Regions from separate parts of the Neoaquamicrobium sediminum genome, predicted to be linked through region 2. Evidence: predicted binding sites of a transcription regulator. Region 2 holds the regulator's gene; the other holds the start of a gene.
What was found. Region 2 encodes LexA, which represses DNA repair genes until DNA is damaged. Its sites were predicted from a motif close to TGTTCNNNNTGTGTTCNG; they were not measured.
Positions count from the first base shown of each region.

Region 1: a site for LexA is predicted at 4,931-4,948, ahead of V1479_RS08920 (cytoplasmic protein). Genes of this name have one in related genera too.

Region 1 covers NZ_JAZHFV010000002.1:743,430-753,419, forward strand. The annotation lists gene V1479_RS08900 (c-type cytochrome) at 115-546, shown strand; gene V1479_RS08905 (c-type cytochrome) at 571-1,494, shown strand; gene V1479_RS08910 (S9 family peptidase) at 1,501-3,600, opposite strand; gene V1479_RS08915 (Ros/MucR family transcriptional regulator) at 4,012-4,431, shown strand; gene V1479_RS08920 (cytoplasmic protein) at 4,503-4,793, opposite strand; gene V1479_RS08925 (helix-turn-helix domain-containing protein) at 5,001-5,414, shown strand; gene V1479_RS08930 (DUF6456 domain-containing protein) at 5,485-6,222, shown strand; gene V1479_RS08935 (SufE family protein) at 6,228-6,662, opposite strand; gene V1479_RS08940 (DUF5330 domain-containing protein) at 6,694-7,068, opposite strand; gene V1479_RS08945 (sensor histidine kinase) at 7,525-9,309, shown strand; gene V1479_RS08950 (peptidoglycan-binding domain-containing protein) at 9,386-9,990, shown strand, end outside.
Region 2 covers NZ_JAZHFV010000003.1:258,514-268,503, forward strand. The annotation lists gene gltA (citrate synthase) at 22-1,311, opposite strand; gene gltX (glutamate--tRNA ligase) at 1,480-2,901, opposite strand; gene V1479_RS11835 (ComEC/Rec2 family competence protein) at 3,019-5,454, shown strand; gene lexA (transcriptional repressor LexA) at 5,715-6,431, opposite strand; gene V1479_RS11845 (molybdopterin molybdotransferase MoeA) at 6,565-7,776, opposite strand; gene moaC (cyclic pyranopterin monophosphate synthase MoaC) at 7,778-8,260, opposite strand; gene trpC (indole-3-glycerol phosphate synthase TrpC) at 8,265-9,080, opposite strand; gene trpD (anthranilate phosphoribosyltransferase) at 9,077-9,990, opposite strand, start outside.

The sequences.
Region 1 (9,990 bases), on a different contig from region 2:
GCGATCACGCAACCGTGACGAGTGTGCCGGGCGATTTGACTTTGACTATGCGAAGAATCCGCGAAGATCGGTCCGAAATTCCGTTCCAGCCATTGCCAGATATCGGAGCCCTTCATGAAATTGTTCGCATATGCCGCAGTAGCCCTTACGGCCATGAGCGTCGCCGCCGCCGCCGACGCGTTGGAAGACCGGCAGAACCTGATGAAGGAGCGTGGCAGCTTGATGCGCATTCTGGCGCCGATCGCCCAGGAAAAGCAGCCGTTCGACGCGGCAACCGTGCTCGATGCGCTTGAGAAGATGAACGCGAACGCGCAGGCCACCACCGACGTGGCGGCACTTTGGCCCGAGGGAAGCAATACCGGCGATACCGAATCGTCTCCGAAAGTCTGGGAGGACATGGCGGGGTTCCAAGCAGCCAACGACAAGTTCGCCGCCGACACGGCAGCGGCAGTCGCGGCTGCCCCGCAGGATCTCGCCGCATTCCAGGCGGTCTTCGGCCCCGTCGCCAGCAATTGCGGCTCCTGCCACGAAGCCTATCGCATGTAGGCTCGGGCCATCGAAGCCGCCTCGATGTCCCGTTCCGGCAAATTTCTGCTGAGCCTGGCCGTGTTGGCGCTGGCTGGAAGCGCGGCCTTCTGGTTCGCCAGTGCGCCGCAGCCGCTGGATGATGCAGCGCTGGCCGAACTCGAAGGCGGCGATGCCGGGCGGGGCGAACAGATATTCTGGGCAGGCGGCTGCGCCTCCTGCCATGCGGCGCCCGGAGCGACCGGCGACGACCGGTTGGTTCTTGCCGGTGGTGTCAGGCTTGAAACGCCGTTCGGGAATTTCGTCGCGCCGAATATCTCCCAGCACCCACAGGATGGCATTGGCGGCTGGTCGGCCGGCGATCTGGGGAACGCCATGTTGCGCGGCGTTTCGCCGGCGGGCGAGCATTATTATCCTGCCTTTCCATATGGGTCATATGCCCGGATGAAGCCCGGTGACGTAGCCGACCTTCATGCCTTCCTGGTCACGCTTCCGGAGGTGGAGGGCAAGGCGCCGCAGAGTGAAATCGCTTTCCCGTTCAGCATGCGACGCGGCATCGGTCTTTGGAAGATGCTCTTCCTGAACGACGAGCCTGTCGTGGCGCTGGACAATCCATCCGAAGCGATCGCGCGCGGCCAATACCTTGTCGAGGGTCCCGGCCATTGCGGCGAGTGTCACACGCCCCGCAACGCGCTCGGTGGGCTCGACAGGGGGCAATGGCTTGCCGGAGGTCCGGCGACCGAAGGCGAGGGTAGGGTGCCCAACATCACCTCCGGCGAGGGCGGGATAGGCGACTGGAGCGAGGCCGAAATCGCAGACCTGCTCGAGACCGGTTTCACGCCCGATTTCGATTCAGTCGGCGGCTCGATGGCGTCGGTCATACGCAACATGGCGGAACTGCCGTCTTCGGACCGCGACGCCATCGCCGCCTATCTGAAGGCCATACCCGGACATCCTGATGGATCCTGAACGATCCTAAGCCTTGCCTACGACCTTCAGTGCGAAAGCGTAGCCGTAGGCGATTTCCTCAAGGCGCGAGAAACGGCCCGACGCACCTGCGTGGCCCGCGTCCATGTTGATGCGGAACAGGACCGGATTGTCGTCGGTCTTGCGCGCGCGCAGCCGCGCGACCCATTTGGCAGGCTCCCAATAGGTAACGCGCGGATCAGTAAGGCCGGCGACCGCGAGGATCGGCGGATAGGCCTGTGCCGACACGTTGTCGTAAGGTGAATAGGCCGCAATCGTTCGATAGTCGGCCGCAGATTCAATCGGGTTGCCCCATTCCGGCCATTCCGGCGGGGTCAGCGGCAGGGTTGCGTCGAGCATTGTGTTGAGCACGTCGACGAACGGAACCTCCGCGATGATGCCGGCGAATGCCTCTGGCGCCATGTTTGCGACGGCACCCATCAGCATGCCGCCCGCAGATCCACCCTGAGCGACGATCCGGTCGTGGCTGGTCAACTTCTCGGCAACGAGGTGGCGCGCAGCGGCAATGAAATCGGTGAAGGTGTTTTGCTTGCGGTCGCGCTTCCCGTCTTCGTACCAGCCATAGCCCTTGTCCTTGCCGCCACGGACATGCGCGATGGCATAGACGAAACCGCGATCGACCAGCGAAAGACAGTTCGTGTTGAAGGATGCCGGGATCGCGATGCCGTAGGAGCCGTAGCCATAGAGCAGGCAAGGTGCGGAGCCGTCGAGCGGCGTGTCCTTGCGGTAGAGCAATGACACGGGAACCAGTTCGCCATCCGCCGACGGAGCGAGCAGACGCCGTGTCACATAGGCGTCCGAGTTGTGGCCGGAAGGCACTTCCTGCGTTTTCAGAAGCACACGCTCGCGGGTGCGCATGTCGTAATCGTAGACCTGCGCGGGCGTGGTCATCGACGAGTAGCTGAAGCGGATGATGTCGGTGCCGTATTCGTAGGAGCCGGCCAGTCCAAGCGAATAGGCTTCTTCCTCGAAGGCCACCACGTGCTCTTCGCCCGTAGCTCGGTGGCGCACGACGATGCGCGGCAGCCCATCCTTGCGTTCCAGCCGGACAAGGTAGTCCCGGAAACCGATGACTGACAGGATCAGCCGTCCGGGCTCGTGCGGGACCAGTTCGGTCCAGTTCGCCTCGCGCGGATCGGACACCGGCGCCGTCATGATGCGAAAGTCCTTCGCGCCCCCCGAGTTCGTGAGGACGAAGAAGACATCGCCGCCTTCCTCCAGATCGTACTGAATGCCCGCTTCGCGGGCTTTCACGAGAACCGGTTCCGCGTCGGGTCTGGCAGCGGGCAGCAGACGGTACTCGCTCGTTTCGTGATCGCTGATCGAGATCATGATCCAGTCGTTCAGGCGGGTTCCGCCCACGCTCATGAAGAAGCCCGGATCGGTTTCCTCGTAGACCAGCCTGTCCTGCGCGGTATCGGTGCCAATGCGGTGATGGAAGACCTGCGAGGGGCGATGGTTGTCATCCAGCCTGGTGTAGAAAAAGCCGTTGTCGGTGGCATCCCACTGGCCTTCTCCGCCGGTGTCGGCGATCAGGTCTGCGAGGTCCTCGCCGGTCTGAAGGTCGCGAACCTTGAGCGTGTAGAACTCGGAACCCTTGTCGTCGAAGCCCCACACAAGCCGCTCGTGGTCGCCAGCGTGATCGACGCCTCCGATACGGAAATAGGCCTTGCCCTCGGCTTCCGCGTCACCATCGATGAGTATGGTCTCCGCCCCACCTTCGCGCGGAACGCGGAAAAAACGCGGATGCTGGCCGCCGGTGCGGTAGGACGTACCGTAAGCGAAAGGACCATCCTTCATCGGCACGCTCGAATCGTCTTCCTTGATCCGTCCCTTCATCTCGCCGAAGAGTGTTTCGCGAAGGGTGGCCGTGTCGGCCATCAGCGCCGCCTGATACGCGTTTTCCGCCTCCAAGTGCGCCCGGATGGCCGGATCGAGCTTCGACGGATCCTTGAACATCTCCTGCCAGTTGTCGGCGCGCAGCCAGGCATATTCGTCCACACGCTCGACTCCGTGACGCACATCGCTATGCGGGCGTTGTTCGGCGCCTGGCACGGTGGCGGTCGAAAACCTTGCTGTCGATGACATGTTGCTTGCTACTCCTCGTCGATGGTCGTGGGAACCGACATGTACTGGCCCGCCGGTCAGACGCGCAGGCCATGCGAATAGGCAGATGTGGTGAGGGGCGCAAGGGATGCCAAGCCCAGACGATTTCGGACCGGGAAGCCACGCCTGGCGTCTTCGGTTCGACAGCCAAGCCTCGTCTATGACAACTATTGAATTGAGCAAATGCCCAAAGAAGATCGATATGTCTTATACTGATACTTAATTTGATTTTTTGGGAAAATAGAAGATGAAGAATTGACTTGCTGTACTGTTGGCCCCATGTATGCGGCGTAACGCGAATCGGAAGGTGCAACACAAATGCGCCCGTGCGTTATATTCCGGGAGCGGACATGCCTCGGAAGGTGCAATTTCTTACCATACTGGGGCCAAATGATGGACATTACCGAAACTCCCGCGAGAAATGACGAGATGCTGATCGAGCTGACCGCCGATGTGGTGGCAGCCTATGTCAGCAATAATCCGGTTCCGGTCGGCGATCTTCCTAATCTGATCGCTGACGTTCATGCTGCACTCGGCCGCGTCGGCGGTGCGACGGAAGTGGCGCCGGTCGACAAGCAGAAGCCGGCGGTGAATCCGAAGAAGTCGGTTCACGACGACTATATTGTCTGTCTCGAGGACGGGAAGAAGTTCAAGTCGCTGAAGCGGCACCTGATGACCCATTACGGGCTGACGCCCGACCAGTACCGCGACAAGTGGGGTCTGGATGCGAGCTACCCGATGGTCGCGCCGAACTATGCGGCAGCGCGGTCTCAGCTTGCGAAGAAGATGGGTCTGGGCCGCAAGCGCAAATAGGCGCTGGGTCCTACATCGCTATGATTAGACGAAAGCGGCGTCGGTGGCGCCGCTTTCGTGCGTTAAGGTCACTAGTCGAGCAGCGTGCCCGCACTGTGTCGCAGTCGGTTCAGCGTTTGCTTCAATGCGATGTGCCGATTGAGATCGTAGCTCCAGTGGCGGCCCATGCCCCTCAGACGCTCGCGCTCGATCAGCCGCTCGAGCCTGAGCGCAATCCTCTTCTTTTCAACCCGCGGCGCCGATAGCGCGTCGGCAAGATCCACGCCGCACGTGAGAAAAAGCGCCGCCGTCTGCCCGGCAACGCGCTGTTCGTGATGCTTTTTGCGCTGGAAGGCATGGATGTCGCTGCAAAGTGTGTCCACCGGAAAGCTCCTTCTTGTCTTGATGCTTGGATCATCGGCGGTGGCTGGACCCGGTGGATAAAGTCATGCGCGGAAATGACGGTGTTCAGAAAAATCGGCTTCAATTTCAGAGCCATAGGAATTTTCCGGGTTAAATTAGTTCTCTGTTTGTTCACACTCTGATGGTGCCTTATTATAAGAAATCATTCCTATTCATGGGGTGAGATCTTGTTGTCCACGGCGCTAAAACAAACGGATGAGACGGAAGGCGATACCGCAGCAGTTGCTCAATCGCCTGCTGCCCGTCTGCAGAAGCTTTCCCCCGCCGAACGAGTGCCTGCGATCTGCGATGCGGTGATCGACATCGCTGCTGCGCTTTTCAATGTCAGCGGGCGTGAACTGCGCCATCCCGGCCGCTCGAGTCTGAGCGTCAGCCGGGTCAGGCAGATCGCAATGTATGTGACCCATGTCGCGCTCGGGCTGAGCATGCGCGAGGTCGGTCAAGGTTTTGGCCGCGACCGGACGACCGTCCTTCACGCGTGCCACCAGATTGAGGACATGCGGGACGATCAGGAATTCGACGGCATCGTTGCGATGACCGAACGGGTGATGACGGCGGCGCTGGGGCGTCCGGGAGAATAGAGAGGCTTACATGATGCAAGGTAAGGGGGCTGTGCGCGCGATGCGGTTTCTTGCAAGGGGAGCTGCATCCTTGCGCAAAGCAGGCGCGGGCGGCGCAACACTGCTTGAGGGCGGTGATCGCGGAACGATCGCGATCGAGACGGATGCGCTGGGGCGCCTGGCGAATGCGGGGCTGGTCTCGATTTCCGATGAAGAAATCAGACTGACGGAGGTCGGAACGCGCTCGCTACGAGAAGTGACTACCATGCAGGCGGAACAACCGCAGGCCCGCAGTGAGATCGGCGCCGCCACGGTGGTGGTGGAGGGCGCGAGCCAGTCTGTAGCGATCAACCATGCCGAGTCGCCGCTTGCACTTTTGTGGCGACGCAAAGCGCGCGACGGCTCACGCTTCCTGGAAGCACGGGAGTTTCGGGCAGGCGAGCGCCTCAGGTCTGATTATACCCGCGGGCAGCTCGTGCCGCGCCTGGGCGTCAACTGGAACAGCTTCGGCACGGGGCACTCGGACGGCGGCGGTGCGGGCGGCATCGCCGACCTGACCGACGCGGCTCTCGCGGCGCGCAGGCGGGTCGACCACGCGATCAGCGCGGTGGGCCCGGAACTTGCGGGCGTGCTGGTCGATGTATGCTGCTTCCTCAAAGGGCTCGAGCAGGTCGAGGTCGAACGAGGCTGGCCGGCACGCTCGGCAAAGGTGGTGCTGAAATCTGCGCTTTCGGCGCTGGCACGACACTACGAACCGAACCCCGCCTCTCGGGCTCGGGAGCCTCTGCTCCATTGGGGAACGGATGATTACCGTCCGACCATTCGGTGAGCTGATCAGGATACTGCGGGCGCGGACAACGCGTCTTCCGCCTCGCGGCGGATGCGCTGAACCATCGAGCGCAATCCATTGGCCCGCTGTGGCGTGAGATGCTCGTCGAGCCCCAGTTCCCGCAGCGTTGCTTCCGCATCGGTGGCAAGGATTTGCGATGCCTTACGGTCGGAATACAGTGCAAGCAGGATAGCGACCAGCCCTCGCACGATATGGGCGTCGGAATCGCCGAGGAACTTCAGCGTCGGATCATCGCCCTCGCCCCGGGTCGTGTGCAGCCAGACCTGGCTGGCGCAACCGCGCACCTTGTGGGCGTCATCACGAGCGTCGTCCGGATAGGGAGGCAGGTCTCCGCCCAGTTCGATAACGTACCGATAGCGATCCTCCCAATCGTCGAGGAAGGCGAAGTCGTCGCGGATGGTTTCGATCGTGGCGCTCATCGCCCGGATATAGAGTGTGCTGCCTTCGCTGTCACTCCTGCGGGCGTGCCACGGGCTCGGAGGGCGTCGGCACCGATCCGGTGTGGATCGGCTCAACCGGCGGGACAAGGTCTGAACTCGCAGCCATATTGGACGTCTCGCCGAAATGCTCGTCCAGCAAGCCGTAGGCGATACGCGCGCCTTCGCGGGCCCGGACGCCGATCGTCTGCATGGCAGACCGTCCCACGTCACAGACATCCGGCTGCCGTTCGCACAACCCCGCCATATCGCCGATTGCCGCACGGGCCGCAAAAAAGGCCTCGATGGCTCCCACGGTGGGCTGGCCTTCGTTGTTCTCGGCCCCGCCGAACGGAATCAGGAAGAGCACCAGCGACAGCCAGAAAGCAGACTTGATCAGGAACCCCATGACTTCACCCTCGATATCAGCGCGGACTCATCCCCAATTCCGCGAATGCAGTCATACAATGCACGACGCGCGCAAAAGACCGCTTGCGGCACTCGGTCAGATTCGCATCAAATTCAGTTCAAATTTTAGCTTTCGGCATTCGTATCGACCTTGAATCTGAGTTGATACGAATGCTTATCGGGTCGGTCGCCGCTTAACTATATGAAATTGCATCAATAATTGGCCTGCCTGATTGGCCGACGTCTCGTTTCGAGGTGCCAGTTCGGGACGATCTCGCCCTTACCCTCTGTTTACCATGGCGCGAATTCGGCCCTTTCCGCAGCGAATAATCCTTTGGAAAGCGGTGTCTCGGGGCCGATCGCGGCGTCGCGTTTATTCATTCCTTAAACCGCGGCTGCGAGTGTCGGGGCCAATGAGATCGATCCGCAAAAGCGGACACTGTGCGAGTGCGTTGAGTTGAGTGCAGATGCAACCAGACCGGGCAACTGGATCACGGGGCTGATCGCGGTAAGCGAGCGCCTTGTCCATCCTGCCGTGCACGGAAATGAGCGTGAACGGCAGCATCGCCTGCTGGTCGCGCTTCTGGCTGGACCTTTCATCCTGACGGCCGCGATCGTGCAAGTTACAATGCCGGCTTATGGCCCTTCGGTCAGCATGGCGCTTCTATGTGCCACCTACGGGCTGAGCTGGCTGGCAGCGCTGACAACAAGTACTCGGGGCTCGTCCCGCACAATAGAGATCGCGGTGCTCGCGGGCGCGGCAGGCGTCTCCGGTCTGCTGGTCGCTTTGGGCGGCGGCTTCAGTGCGCCGCTGGCGGTTCTTGTGGCTGCATTGGCGGCTGAAATCTATTGGATCGGCCGTTCGCGCAAGGCCGCCATGATCGGCGGCGCGATGGCTTTCGGTTCAGCCGTTCTATTTGGTCAGGCAATAGCAGCCGAGGGTGCATTGACGTCCGCCTGGGTCTGGGCGACGCCGCTGCTCTACGCCGCGACGCTCGTTGGCCGTTTGCTGAAGTATGAGCCACGGGATCAAAACGGTGCCGTCGATCTGGCCAGCGTTCTGCCTGAAGCCTGTTTCGATGCGCTGGTTGCAAGGATCACCCGCGTTGGTGAAGTGGAGAATGCGTCTAGCCACGCCTTGGCCTCGCTTGGCGTCGAGCCCGAGTTGCTGCTTGGCACAGGACTGTTCGAGCGCATTCATGTGGCAGACCGGGTCGCGTTTCTGTGCACGGTGGCAGACGTTCACGACAGCGGTAGGCCGGCGCGGTGCGAGCTGCGTATCCGCATGCCGATGACGGTCGACGGGAGCAGCGGCGGCTATCGGCACTTCGATCTCGAGATTCTGCGCGCACGCAAGGGTGACGATACGGTTGTCGCCATCGTGCGCGACGGACGGGAAATAGCCGAGCTTCGCGGCGAACTTGCGCGCGCCGTTGAACAGGCGGGTGCGACGGAAGTGGCCAAGAGCAGGTTCCTCGCCGCGGTCAGCCACGAGCTGCGCACACCGCTGAACGCGATAATCGGTTTCTCGGACATGCTTTTGCATCCGGAAATTTCCGGCGAGCTGGCGGCCAAGCAGGCCGAGCACGTGCAGTTGATCGGCGAAGCGGGCAATCATCTGCTGTCGGTCGTCAATGCGATCCTGGACGTTTCGAAGATCGAGTCGGGCTCCTATCAAATCTATGTCGAGCCGTTCGATCTTAAGCCGGCCGTGGAGATGTGCCGGGCGATGCTGGAGCCGCAGGCAAAGGCAAAGAACATTGCGCTGTCCGTCAGGCTGCCGCAGGGGTTGAGCCCGATTGCAGGAGACCAGCGGGCGGTGCAGCAGATCCTGCTTAACCTTTTGTCCAACGCCATCAAGTTCACGCCTGACGGTGGCAGCGTCAGCGTCAGCGCGGCTTCGCACGGCGATACTGTTCGTATTTTCGTCAACGATACAGGCATCGGCCTGTCATCGGACGAGCTGGCTCAGGTCGGAAGGCCGTTCGTGCAAGTGCACAACGACTATACGCGCCAATTCCAGGGGACGGGCCTCGGGCTGTCGCTGGTCAAGGGGCTGGTTGAACTGCATAAGGGCACGATGACCATCGAGAGCGCCACGGGGCTGGGCACGACGGTTACCATCGGCCTGCCATCGGCAGCGCCCAGCGAGCTGGGCGGCGACGATGATGACCACGAAGTTGAGGCAACACGAGGCGAGAAAGGGGAGAGATATGGCATCGCGCTCCGCAAGACCGCCTAGGCGCCGTACGGCGGCTGAGGAAATTTTTGACGAGGGAAGTGGCGTCGCAGCTTTCCTGATGCGCCATAGGATGGCGGTGGGCGGCTTGACCGCATTCGCAGTGGCGTTTTCCTACGTCGCGGCAAATGCGGTCTGGTATCAGCCCCATGCCCATGGCAGCGCATTCTTCGCAACGCGGCCGCTCGTGGCTACGCCGGAAAGTGAATTCGCAGGCGGCGGAGCAGAGATCGCCGACGGCGAGACGGTGATCCGGCTGGAGCGCGAGGAGCAGACTTCGCCGGCAGAGTTGCCGTCAGCTCGACCGCAGACGACGCAGACACAGGCGATAGAGACGCTGATCGCCGCGCCCGCGCCGAACCCCGCCGAAGTGCCCATGCCGGCAATCTCGCCGCGAGGCGATCCGGTCGTCGAGGACGTCCAGCGCATTCTGGCCGAGCTGAAGCTGTACGACGGTAAGATCGATGGCTTGACAGGTCCGCAAACCCGCAGCGCCATCGAGGGCTATCGCAAGATGGTCGGTCTGAGCGTCTCAGCGGAAATCGACGATCAGCTTCTGACGCAGCTTGGCGCGGCGCCGCGTTCGGTAAGCGGGGCACCGCCTTTGCCTGAGGGCTCGCCGGGTACAGACCTGATTGAGACGTCGTCAGCCGGGGTCGGCGATGCCACCGTCAAACGTATTCA
Region 2 (9,990 bases):
TTCTTGTCTCGAAAGTATCGATCAGCGCTTGGCAATCGGCACGTAATCGCGCTCGCCATGGCCGGTGTAGAGCTGGCGAGGACGGCCGATCTTCTGGTGCGGATCCTCGATCATCTCCTTCCACTGGGCAATCCAACCGACCGTACGGGCGACTGCGAAAAGCACGGTGAACATAGTGGTCGGGAAGCCGAGCGCCTTGAGTGTGATGCCGGAATAGAAGTCGATGTTGGGGTAGAGCTTCTTCTCGATGAAATACTCGTCCGTCAGCGCGATCTTTTCCAGCTCCATGGCGACGTCGAGAAGCGGATCATCCTTGATACCGAGCTCGCCCAGAACCTCATGCGTGGTCTTCTGCATGATCTTGGCGCGCGGATCGTAGTTCTTGTAGACGCGGTGGCCGAAGCCCATCAGGCGGAACGGGTCGTTCTTGTCCTTGGCGCGGTCGATGAACTCGGGGATGCGGTCGACGGAACCGATCTCCGCCAGCATGTTGAGCGCAGCCTCGTTGGCCCCACCATGCGCCGGGCCCCACAGACAGGCAATGCCGGCAGCGATGCAGGCGAATGGGTTGGCGCCGGAAGAGCCGGCGAGCCGAACCGTCGAGGTCGACGCATTCTGCTCGTGGTCGGCATGCAGGATGAAGATGCGCTCCATCGCGCGCGCCAGCACCGGGTTGACCTTGTAGTCCTCGCAAGGCACGGCGAAGCACATGTGCAGGAAGTTGGCGGCGAAATTCAGCTCGTTCTTCGGATAGATGAAGGGCTGGCCGACATGGTACTTGTACGCCATCGCGGCGATCGTCGGCATCTTCGCGATCATGCGGATCGAGGCGACCATGCGCTGGTGCGGGTCGGAGATGTCGGTGGAGTCGTGATAGAACGCCGACATAGCGCCGACGACGCCGCACATAACCGCCATCGGATGCGCATCGCGGCGGAAGCCGGTGAAGAACCGGGTCATCTGCTCATGCACCATCGTATGGCGCGTCACGCGGTAGTCGAAATCGTCCTTCTGCGCCTTCGTCGGCAGCTCGCCGTAGAGAAGAAGGTAGCACACTTCCAGGAAGTCGCCGTGCTCGGCAAGCTGGTCGATCGGATAGCCGCGGTGCAGCAGCATGCCAGCATCACCGTCGATATAGGTGATTTCCGATTCGCAGCTCGCGGTGGATGTGAAACCGGGATCGTAGGTGAACAGCCCGGTGTCCTTGTAGAGCGAGCTGATGTCGATGACCTCTGGTCCGACCGAGCCTTTTCGTACCTTGAATTCGCTGGCTTTGCCGTTCAATTCAAGCTTTGCAGTCGAACTGGTCATCCCTATCACCTCTCAATGTACGTTAGCCCGCCCTCGACGCCGATCAGCTATGACGCATAACAACCGTGCTCCGATTGCGCGCTCTTGCTATCCGATTTGCGGGAGCGTGCCAAGCTATCCCAAGGTCACATTGTTGCAACGCAAAAAACGCGACTTCGCCACAATCGTTCAGGTGCTTTGATCGCGCAGCCGGCCGAGGCTTTCTTCCCGGCCAAGGACTGCAAGCACGTCGAAAACGCCGGGCGATGTGGCCCTGCCGGTCAGCGCTGCACGCAGCGGCTGCGCAACCTTTCCAAGCTTGAGGCCCGCCTTTTCCGCATAGGCGCGCACGACGGCTTCCGTTGTGTCTGCGGACCATTCGCCAAGCGCCTCAAAATCCGGCAGCAGCGCGGCGATCACCGAGCGCGCGTCGCCGTCGAGAATCTGCGCTGCCTTCTCATCCAGCGACAAGGGGCGCTGGACGAACAGATATTGCGCGCTGTCAGCCAGTTCGACGAGCGTCTTCGCGCGCTCCTTCAAGCCGGGCAGGGCGGCAAGCAGCATCGCCCGCTGCGCGGCGTCCGGCTCGCGCGGGATTGCGCCGGGCTGTTCCAGATAAGGCAATGTCGCGATGAACTGCTCCAGCAGCTCGCCGTCGTCGCTCTGGCGCATATGGAAGCCGTTGAGGGCTTCCAGCTTCTGATAGTCGAAGCGCGCGGCTCCCTTGTTGACGTCCTCGATCTCGAACCACTCGATCATCTGCGCGGTGGACATGACCTCGTCGTCGCCATGGCTCCAGCCGAGGCGCGCGAGATAGTTGCGCAGCGCTTCCGGAAGATAGCCCATCGCGCGATAAGCCTCGACACCCAGTGCGCCGTGGCGCTTGGAAAGCTTCGCGCCGTCCGGCCCGTGGATGAGCGGGATATGCGCCATCACCGGCACATCCCAGCCCATCGCGTTGTAGATGATCGTCTGGCGCGCCGCGTTGGTCAGGTGATCGTCGCCCCGAATGATATGGGTCACGCCCATGTCGTGATCATCTACCACGACGGCGTGCATATAGGTCGGGTTGCCGTCAGACCGCAGGATGATGAAATCGTCGAGATCCTTGTTGGGGAACTTGACGTCGCCCTGCACTCGGTCGCGCACGATCGTCTCGCCGTCCGTAGGCGCCTTGATGCGGATTGCGGGCTTCACGCCGGCCGGGGCCTCCGAGGGATCGCGGTCGCGCCAGCGTCCGTCATAGCGCGGCGGACGGCCCTCGGCGCGCGCCTTCTCGCGCATCTCCTCAAGCTCCGCCTGCGTGGCGTAGCACCGATAGGCCTTGCCGTTGCGCACGAGCTCTTCGGCCACCTCGCGATGACGCTGCGCGCGTTCGAACTGGGAGACGGGTTCCCCGTCCCAACCCAGACCGAGCCAGGAGAGGCCGTCGAGGATCGCTGCCGTTGCCACATCGGTCGAGCGCTCGCGGTCGGTATCCTCGATACGCAGCAGCATCTTGCCGCCGGTGTGCTTGGCGAACAGCCAGTTGAATAGCGCCGTGCGCGCGCCGCCGATATGCAGGTAGCCGGTGGGTGACGGCGCAAAACGGGTGACGACCTTGTCGGACATTTCTTCTTCCCCGGAAACGGATGAGGGCGCGCAGCGGCTGCGCCTGTGGTGTTTTGATGGGGCTCATGTAGCATAGAGGCTTCGGCGTGCAAGCGATTACCGGGTGGGGAACGCCGCATGGACGGGGAGACGGCGACGCGAGAAGACGAGCGCCTGCAGTTCGGCGCGCGTGTCGTCGCGCCCGAAAATGCTGCCCCCGAAGTCCATCGTCCGCAAACCATGCGAGCGCTGCCGCCGCCCGTACCCACAAGCAGTCTCACTCCGCTCGCGAGGCTCGGTCCTGCGCTGCGCCGCAGCTTCTACAGCGAGCTTGAGCATGGCACCGCGTTCGTCTTCGTGCCGGTTTTCATCGCGCTGGGCGCGCTTTTCTATTTCTCGGCACCGGCCGAGCCAGGACTTGGCGGCCTGCTTCTGGCCACTGGTCTGCTCGCGGCCCTGTCACTCGCGCTCGCAAACCGGCCTGGACTACGGATGGCGTCGCTCGCGGTGTTGATCACGCTCACGGGCGTTCTTGCCGCGAAATTCGAGACATGGCGGGCCAGCACGCAGATGCTCGGCTCCGAGATTTCGACGCGCCTTACCGGCCGCGTTGTGCGCATCGAGCAGCAGGCATCCGGACGCATCCGCCTGACGCTGGATGTCATCGCGACCGAGCGGCCGGTGCTTCGTTATGCGCCGGATCGCGTTCGTGCAACCGCCCGCGCGGTGCCAGAAACATTGCGGCCTGGAGATGCCGTGCAAGGTCTTGTCCGGCTGATGCCTGCTTCCGGGCCAGTCCGCCCGCAAAGCTATGACTTTGCCTTCAACAGCTACTTCGACGGTATCGGCGCGGTCGGCTTTTTCCTCAGAAATCCGGAGCTCGTGGAAACGGCAGACAAACCCGGGTTGATGACTGCCGCCGCCGCATGGGTGGAGGGCTGGCGTACGCGCATGGCGCAGGACATCGCGGCCAGCATCGGCGGCCCTGAGGGCGCTATCGCGGCCGCGCTGATTACGGGTATCCGCGCAGGCATACCGGAAGAGATGAACGAGGCACTGCGGGTGGTCGGGCTCTATCACGTCATCTCCATCTCCGGCCTGCATATGGCCCTGGTGGCCGGGACCGTTATGTTCGGCTTGCGAACCGCCTTTGCGCTTGCACCGGGCTTTTCGTCGCGATGGCCGGCGAAGAAATATGCCGCCTTCGGTGCGCTCACCGCGACGGCGGCCTACCTCGTCATTTCGGGCGCAGGCATTGCCGCGCAGCGCAGCTTCACCATGCTTGCGGTGATGCTGCTTGCGGTCATGGTCGACCGCGCGGCGCTCACGATGCGCAACCTTGCCATATCGGCCGTCATCATCCTGCTGATTGCCCCGCATGAGGTGATGGGGCCGAGCTTCCACATGTCGTTTGCCGCAACCGCCGCGCTTGTGGCCGCTTACGCGGCCTGGGCCTCGTACCGCGAAAGGCGGACGCCGCGCCGACAGGCCGCAAAGTACGGTCCCGTGCGGCTGGCCTTCACAACGGGCATGAAATACGTCTCGGGACTGTCGCTGACGTCAGTCGTCGCGGGTCTCGCAACGGCGCTTTTCACCGCATGGCACTTCCAGCAGGTTTCGCCGCTCGGCCTCGTCGCCAACCTTGCGGCAATGCCATTCGTCTCCGCCGTCGTCATGCCGGCGGCGGTGCTCGCATGCCTGTTGATGCCCTTCGGCCTCGAAGGGCCGGCGTTGTATGCGATGGGGATGGGCATATCCGCGATGAATTCGATAGCCGTGTGGCTTGCCGAGCGATCGGCATTCGACGCCACCGGCGCGATCCCGCTTTCGGCGGTGCTGATGCTGACCGCAGCGCTGGCGATCCTGACGATGGCTGGCAGCGCCCTGCGCTGGGCAGCACTTCCGCTGCTCATCGCCGGGGCGTTCCTGATCGCGACACGGCAGTTGCCGCATGTCTTCGTCTCGGAGGACGCGCGGCTCGTTGCTGTCGATCGCGGCAATGGGCGCCTCGCCGTCAACCGCGCGCGACCAAGCGCCTTTACCATCCAGAATTGGCAGCGGGCCGCACAAGCCGGCGAACTGGTTTGGCCCATCGAAGGTGATGCCGGGCTCCCGCCTCATGCCGCCCTGAGTGACGATGAGAGCGAGTTGCCTTTCCGGTGCGGCGAAGGGCTTTGCATAGCGCGCCATGGCGGCGGCGGCATAGTCGTTCACGCCGACGGCGAACGAACGGCTTCGACTGCGTGTTCTTATGCCAGCCTGATCGTCATCGACGACGCCACTGCGAACAATCCTTGCCGGGATAGCAGCGTTGCGGTCATCACCAAGCGCGATCTGGCCCGCCGCGGCAGCGCCGAGATCGTCTTCGAGAACGACATCATCAGGGAAACACGCGGGACCGGAGCAAGCCCTGGCACAGGCGCCAGCGACTTGGATCGCACTTCCGCGAGACCGGCTTTATACCCAAACATCCGTTTCGCGATCCGCGAACCTTATCGGCACTGGCACGCGCACCGGCAGTATTCGCGGGAGGCGAGGGGACTTCCACCCTGGCAGAAATCGCAAGGTGAGTAACACCCCGCCGGCTGCCGCGATACCTTTGCAGCGGAAGCGCTGATCGGTGCGTCCTTCAAGGCTCGCGGAGCCTGTCCTCGGGCTCGCCGAAGGCAAGACCCGGGGGCTCGCATCTCAGCATGAGGGAGGGTGTGCATCGCCCGGGAATCCTGCTGCCCGACGGGCTATTCCTTGACGTGCATAGAGCCCAATAGGTTGGATTCGATCAATCCGCCCCTCATGCTCATCCTCAGTCGAGCATGACCTTGTCTAAGGGCCGCTCAATACCGCCGAATAAGCCCGACAAGCCTGCCTTGCACCTTCACGCGATCGGGACCGAAGATACGGGTTTCGTAGGCCGGATTGGCGGCCTCCAGTGCGATCGAGGCGCCCTTGCGGCGGAACCGCTTGAGGGTTGCTTCCTCATCGTCGACGAGCGCCACCACGATGTCGCCGGGATTGGCGGTCTGGCCGTCGCGGATGATGACGGTGTCGCCGTCGAAGATGCCAGCCTCGATCATCGAGTCGCCCTTGACCTCGAGTGCGTAGTGCTCGCCGCCCGAAAGCATTTCCGGCGGAACGCTGATCGAATGCGTCCTGTGCTGGATCGCCTCGATCGGCACGCCGGCGGCAATCCGGCCCATTACGGGAATCGCAACGGCCGCACCGGCATCATCGTCATTGCTGGCAGCCTGGATGCGCGAGGGTTCAGGCGCTCGGCCAAGGCTGCCTTGAATGACGCTGGGCGAGAACTTTTTGGCCGCATTGAGCCCCGGCGCGATCGAGTCCGGCAGCCGCAGCACTTCCAGCGCACGTGCCCTGTTGGGCAGGCGTCGAATGAAGCCGCGCTCCTCGAGCGCCGTAATCAGGCGGTGAATACCGGACTTGGAAGCGAGGTCGAGCGCCTCCTTCATCTCGTCGAAGGAAGGGGGAATGCCAGTTTCCTTCAGCCTTTCATGGATGAAGAGAAGCAGTTCGTGTTGCTTGCGCGTCAGCATTCTGTTGCCCCTTTTGGGAATCAGTCCATAAACAAAACCAGAACAAACACTATCTGTTCCAGTTGTGTTCCGCAACGGCTTAAATTATCGTGAACTTGGCAGCTCGAGGCCGCCCTTATTGCCCAAGCCAGGCTCAGCGCAGCATCAACACGCGGCAGGCATCACCCGCCTCCGACGCGGCCACGTTCGGTTCGCGGATGATGAGCGCGTTGGCGTGCGCCAGTGTCGTCAGCATCGAGGAATCCTGCACGGCGAACGGCCTTGCAACGAGGCGCCCGTCCTCAAGCGTCGCTGCCGCGCGGACATAATCCTGCCGGTGATCGTTGGCCTTCATGGCTTCGCCAAGGACGGCTTCCCTTATGTCGGCAACATGTGGGCGGCCGCCAAGCTTCGCGAGCAGCGGTTTCAGGAACAGATGCGCGCAGACGAGGCTTGAAACCGGATTTCCCGGCAGGCCGAGTACACGGGTCTCGGCTAGTCTGCCGAACATCAGCGGCTTGCCGGGGCGCATGGCGATCTTCCAGAACTCGAGCGCCATGCCTTCGCCAGTAAGCACCTCGCGGACGAGGTCGTGGTCGCCGACCGAAGCACCGCCGAGCGTCACGATCACGTCGGCACCGGCCGAGATTGCGTCACGGACGCGCTCGGCAAGCACGCCGCGATCGTCAGGCGCGATGCCGAGATCCAGCACCCGAGCGCCTGCATCGCGCGCCAGCGCCGCGACCCCATAGCCGTTCGATGCGATGATCTGGTCGGGCCCGGGTTCCGAACCGGGCGGCAGCAACTCGCTGCCCGTGGCCAGGATCGCGACCAGCGGCGTGCGCACCACCGAAAGGAGCGGGTGGTTGCCGGCTGCTGCGAGCGACAGCGCTGCAGCGTCGAGCGCCCGGCCTTTGGCCAAAAGGATGTCGCCGACGCGGAAATCGAGCCCGGCAGCCCTTACGTGACGGCCAGGGGTGACCGCTTCGCTGGCGCGGATGGTTAGTCCGTCTTCGTCCGGCTCGGCATCTTCCTGAAGCAGAACCGCATCCGCGCCTTCGGGGACAGGTGCGCCTGTGAAGATGCGTACGGCCTCGCCGGCGCCGACCGCGCCATCGAAGCGCTGGCCGGCTATCGATTGACCGATGACCGTCAGAGCAGTGGATTGGTCGACCGTATCCGCGGCGCGCACCGCATATCCGTCCATTGCCGAAGCGGGGAAGGGAGGCTGCGTCCGCCGTGCCTCCACGGCGTTGGCCAGCACATGTCCGGCTGCGTCTCCAATCGCGATCTCCTCGGCGGGCAGGGCCGTCACATCGTCGAGCAGCCGGCGCAGCGCTTCGTCAACCGGCAGCAGGCCAGCCATGTCAGACGTCCTGCAGCCGGTAATCGCCGGACTTGCCGCCGGACTTTTCCACCACACGGATGTCGGAAATCGTCATGGCGCGGTCGGCTGCCTTGGCCATGTCGTAGATCGTCAGGCAGGCGACCGAAGCCGCCGTCAGCGCTTCCATCTCGACGCCGGTCTTGCCGGTCACGCGGGCGAGCGCCGTGACGCGCAGGCCGGGCAGGTTGTCATCCGGTTCTATCTCGACCGAAACCTTGGTGAGCAGGAGCGGATGGCAGAGCGGGATCAGCTCGTGCGTCCGCTTGGCGGCCATGATGCCGGCAATGCGGGCGGTGCCGAGCACGTCCCCCTTCTTTGCATCGCCGGCGAGGATCATGGCCAGCGTGGAGGGCTGCATCGTCACCGCGCCTTGCGCAACCGCCGTGCGCTCAGTCTCCTGCTTGCCGCCGACATCGACCATGTTGGCCTCGCCGGATGCGCCAAGATGCGTGAGGCCGCTCACGGCGTCAGCCTGCCAGCCGATGCGTGTCGAGACCGAGCAGCGACCGCGTAGCGCCGGCAACATCGGCCTGCCGCATCAGGCTTTCGCCGACGAGGAAGGTGGAGATGCCGGAGCGAGCCAGGCGCGCGCAGTCGGCATTGGTGAAGATGCCGCTCTCGCCGACGATGAGCTTTTCTTGGGGGATGCGCGCCGCCAGTCGCTCCGAGGTTTCGAGGCTCACCTCGAAGGTGCGCAGGTTGCGGTTGTTGATACCGACGAGCGGCGAGGACAGGTGCTTCAGCGCGCGATCCAGTTCCGCCTCGTCATGCACCTCGACGAGCACGTCCATGCCGATGGCATGGGCCTCATCCTCGAGTGCTTTCGCTTCATCGTCGGACAGGCTCGCCATGATGACGAGGATCGCATCGGCACCCCAGCTTCGCGCCTCGTGAACCTGATAGGCCTCGAACATGAAATCCTTGCGGAGCGCGGGCAGGGCGGTGGCGGCCCGCGCCTCGGTCAGGAATTCGGGCGCACCTTGGAAAGACGGGCGGTCGGTCAGCACCGACAGGCACGCAGCGCCTCCCTGCTCGTAAGCGTGCGCAAGCGCGGGCGGATCGAAGTCGGCACGGATGAGCCCCTTCGAGGGGCTCGCCTTCTTGATCTCGGCGATCAGCGCGAACTGTCCGGCTTCGTGCCTGGCCTCGAGCGCCTTGCGAAAACCGCGAGGCGGGGTCTGGTCGGCAGCCCGCGCCTTGACCTCGGCAAGCGGAAGCTCGGCCTTGGCAGCAGCGATCTCCTCGCGCTTGTAGGCCTCGATCTTGCGCAGAATATCAGTCATGCCGCTCCCCGGTTGGAGACGTGCACCAGTAGTTCGAGCGCGGAGGCCGCCGACCCGTTATCGATTGAGCGGGTGGCAAGCTCCATGCCCTCGTCTAGCGTCCGGGCCTTGCCGGCCACGACAAGCGCGCCTGCCGCATTCAGGAGGGAGATATCGCGATAAGCACCCTTGTCGCCGGCAAGCACGCCACGAAGCGCCCTGGCGTTGTGAGCCGCATCGGCGCCCTTCAGGTCCTCGGGCTTGACGCGTGCCAGGCCGACCTCCTCGGGTTGGACCTCGAAGGTACGGATCTTGCCGTTCTCCAGCGCCGCGACCATCGTCGTGCCGGCCGTCGTCATTTCGTCCAGCCCGTCGCCATGGACGACCCAGACAGCTTCCGAACCCTGTGCCTTGAGCACTTCGGCGATCGGCTCCACCCATTGCGGGGCAAACACACCGACGAGCTGGCGCTTGACGCCGGCAGGATTCGACAGAGGGCCGAGCAGGTTGAAGATCGTACGGGTGCCGAGTTCCACACGCGAGGCGCCGACATGGCGCATGGCCGAATGGTGGACCGGCGCGAACATGAAGCCGAGCCCGGCTTCCTCGATGCAGGCCGCGATGGTTTCGGCCCCGATCTCGATATTGACCCCAAGAGCGGCAAGCGCATCCGCCGCCCCCGACTTCGACGAGAGTGCGCGGTTGCCATGCTTGGCCACCGGCACCCCGGCGCCGGCAACGATGAAGGCGGCGCAGGTGGAGACGTTATAGGTGCCTGACGCATCGCCACCCGTGCCGACGATGTCGATGGCGTTGGCCGGCGCGCGGACGGGAAGCATCTTGGCCCGCATGGTGGCCACGGCGCCGGAAATCTCGTCCACCGTTTCACCGCGCGTACGAAGCGCCATCAGGAACCCGCCGATCTGACTCG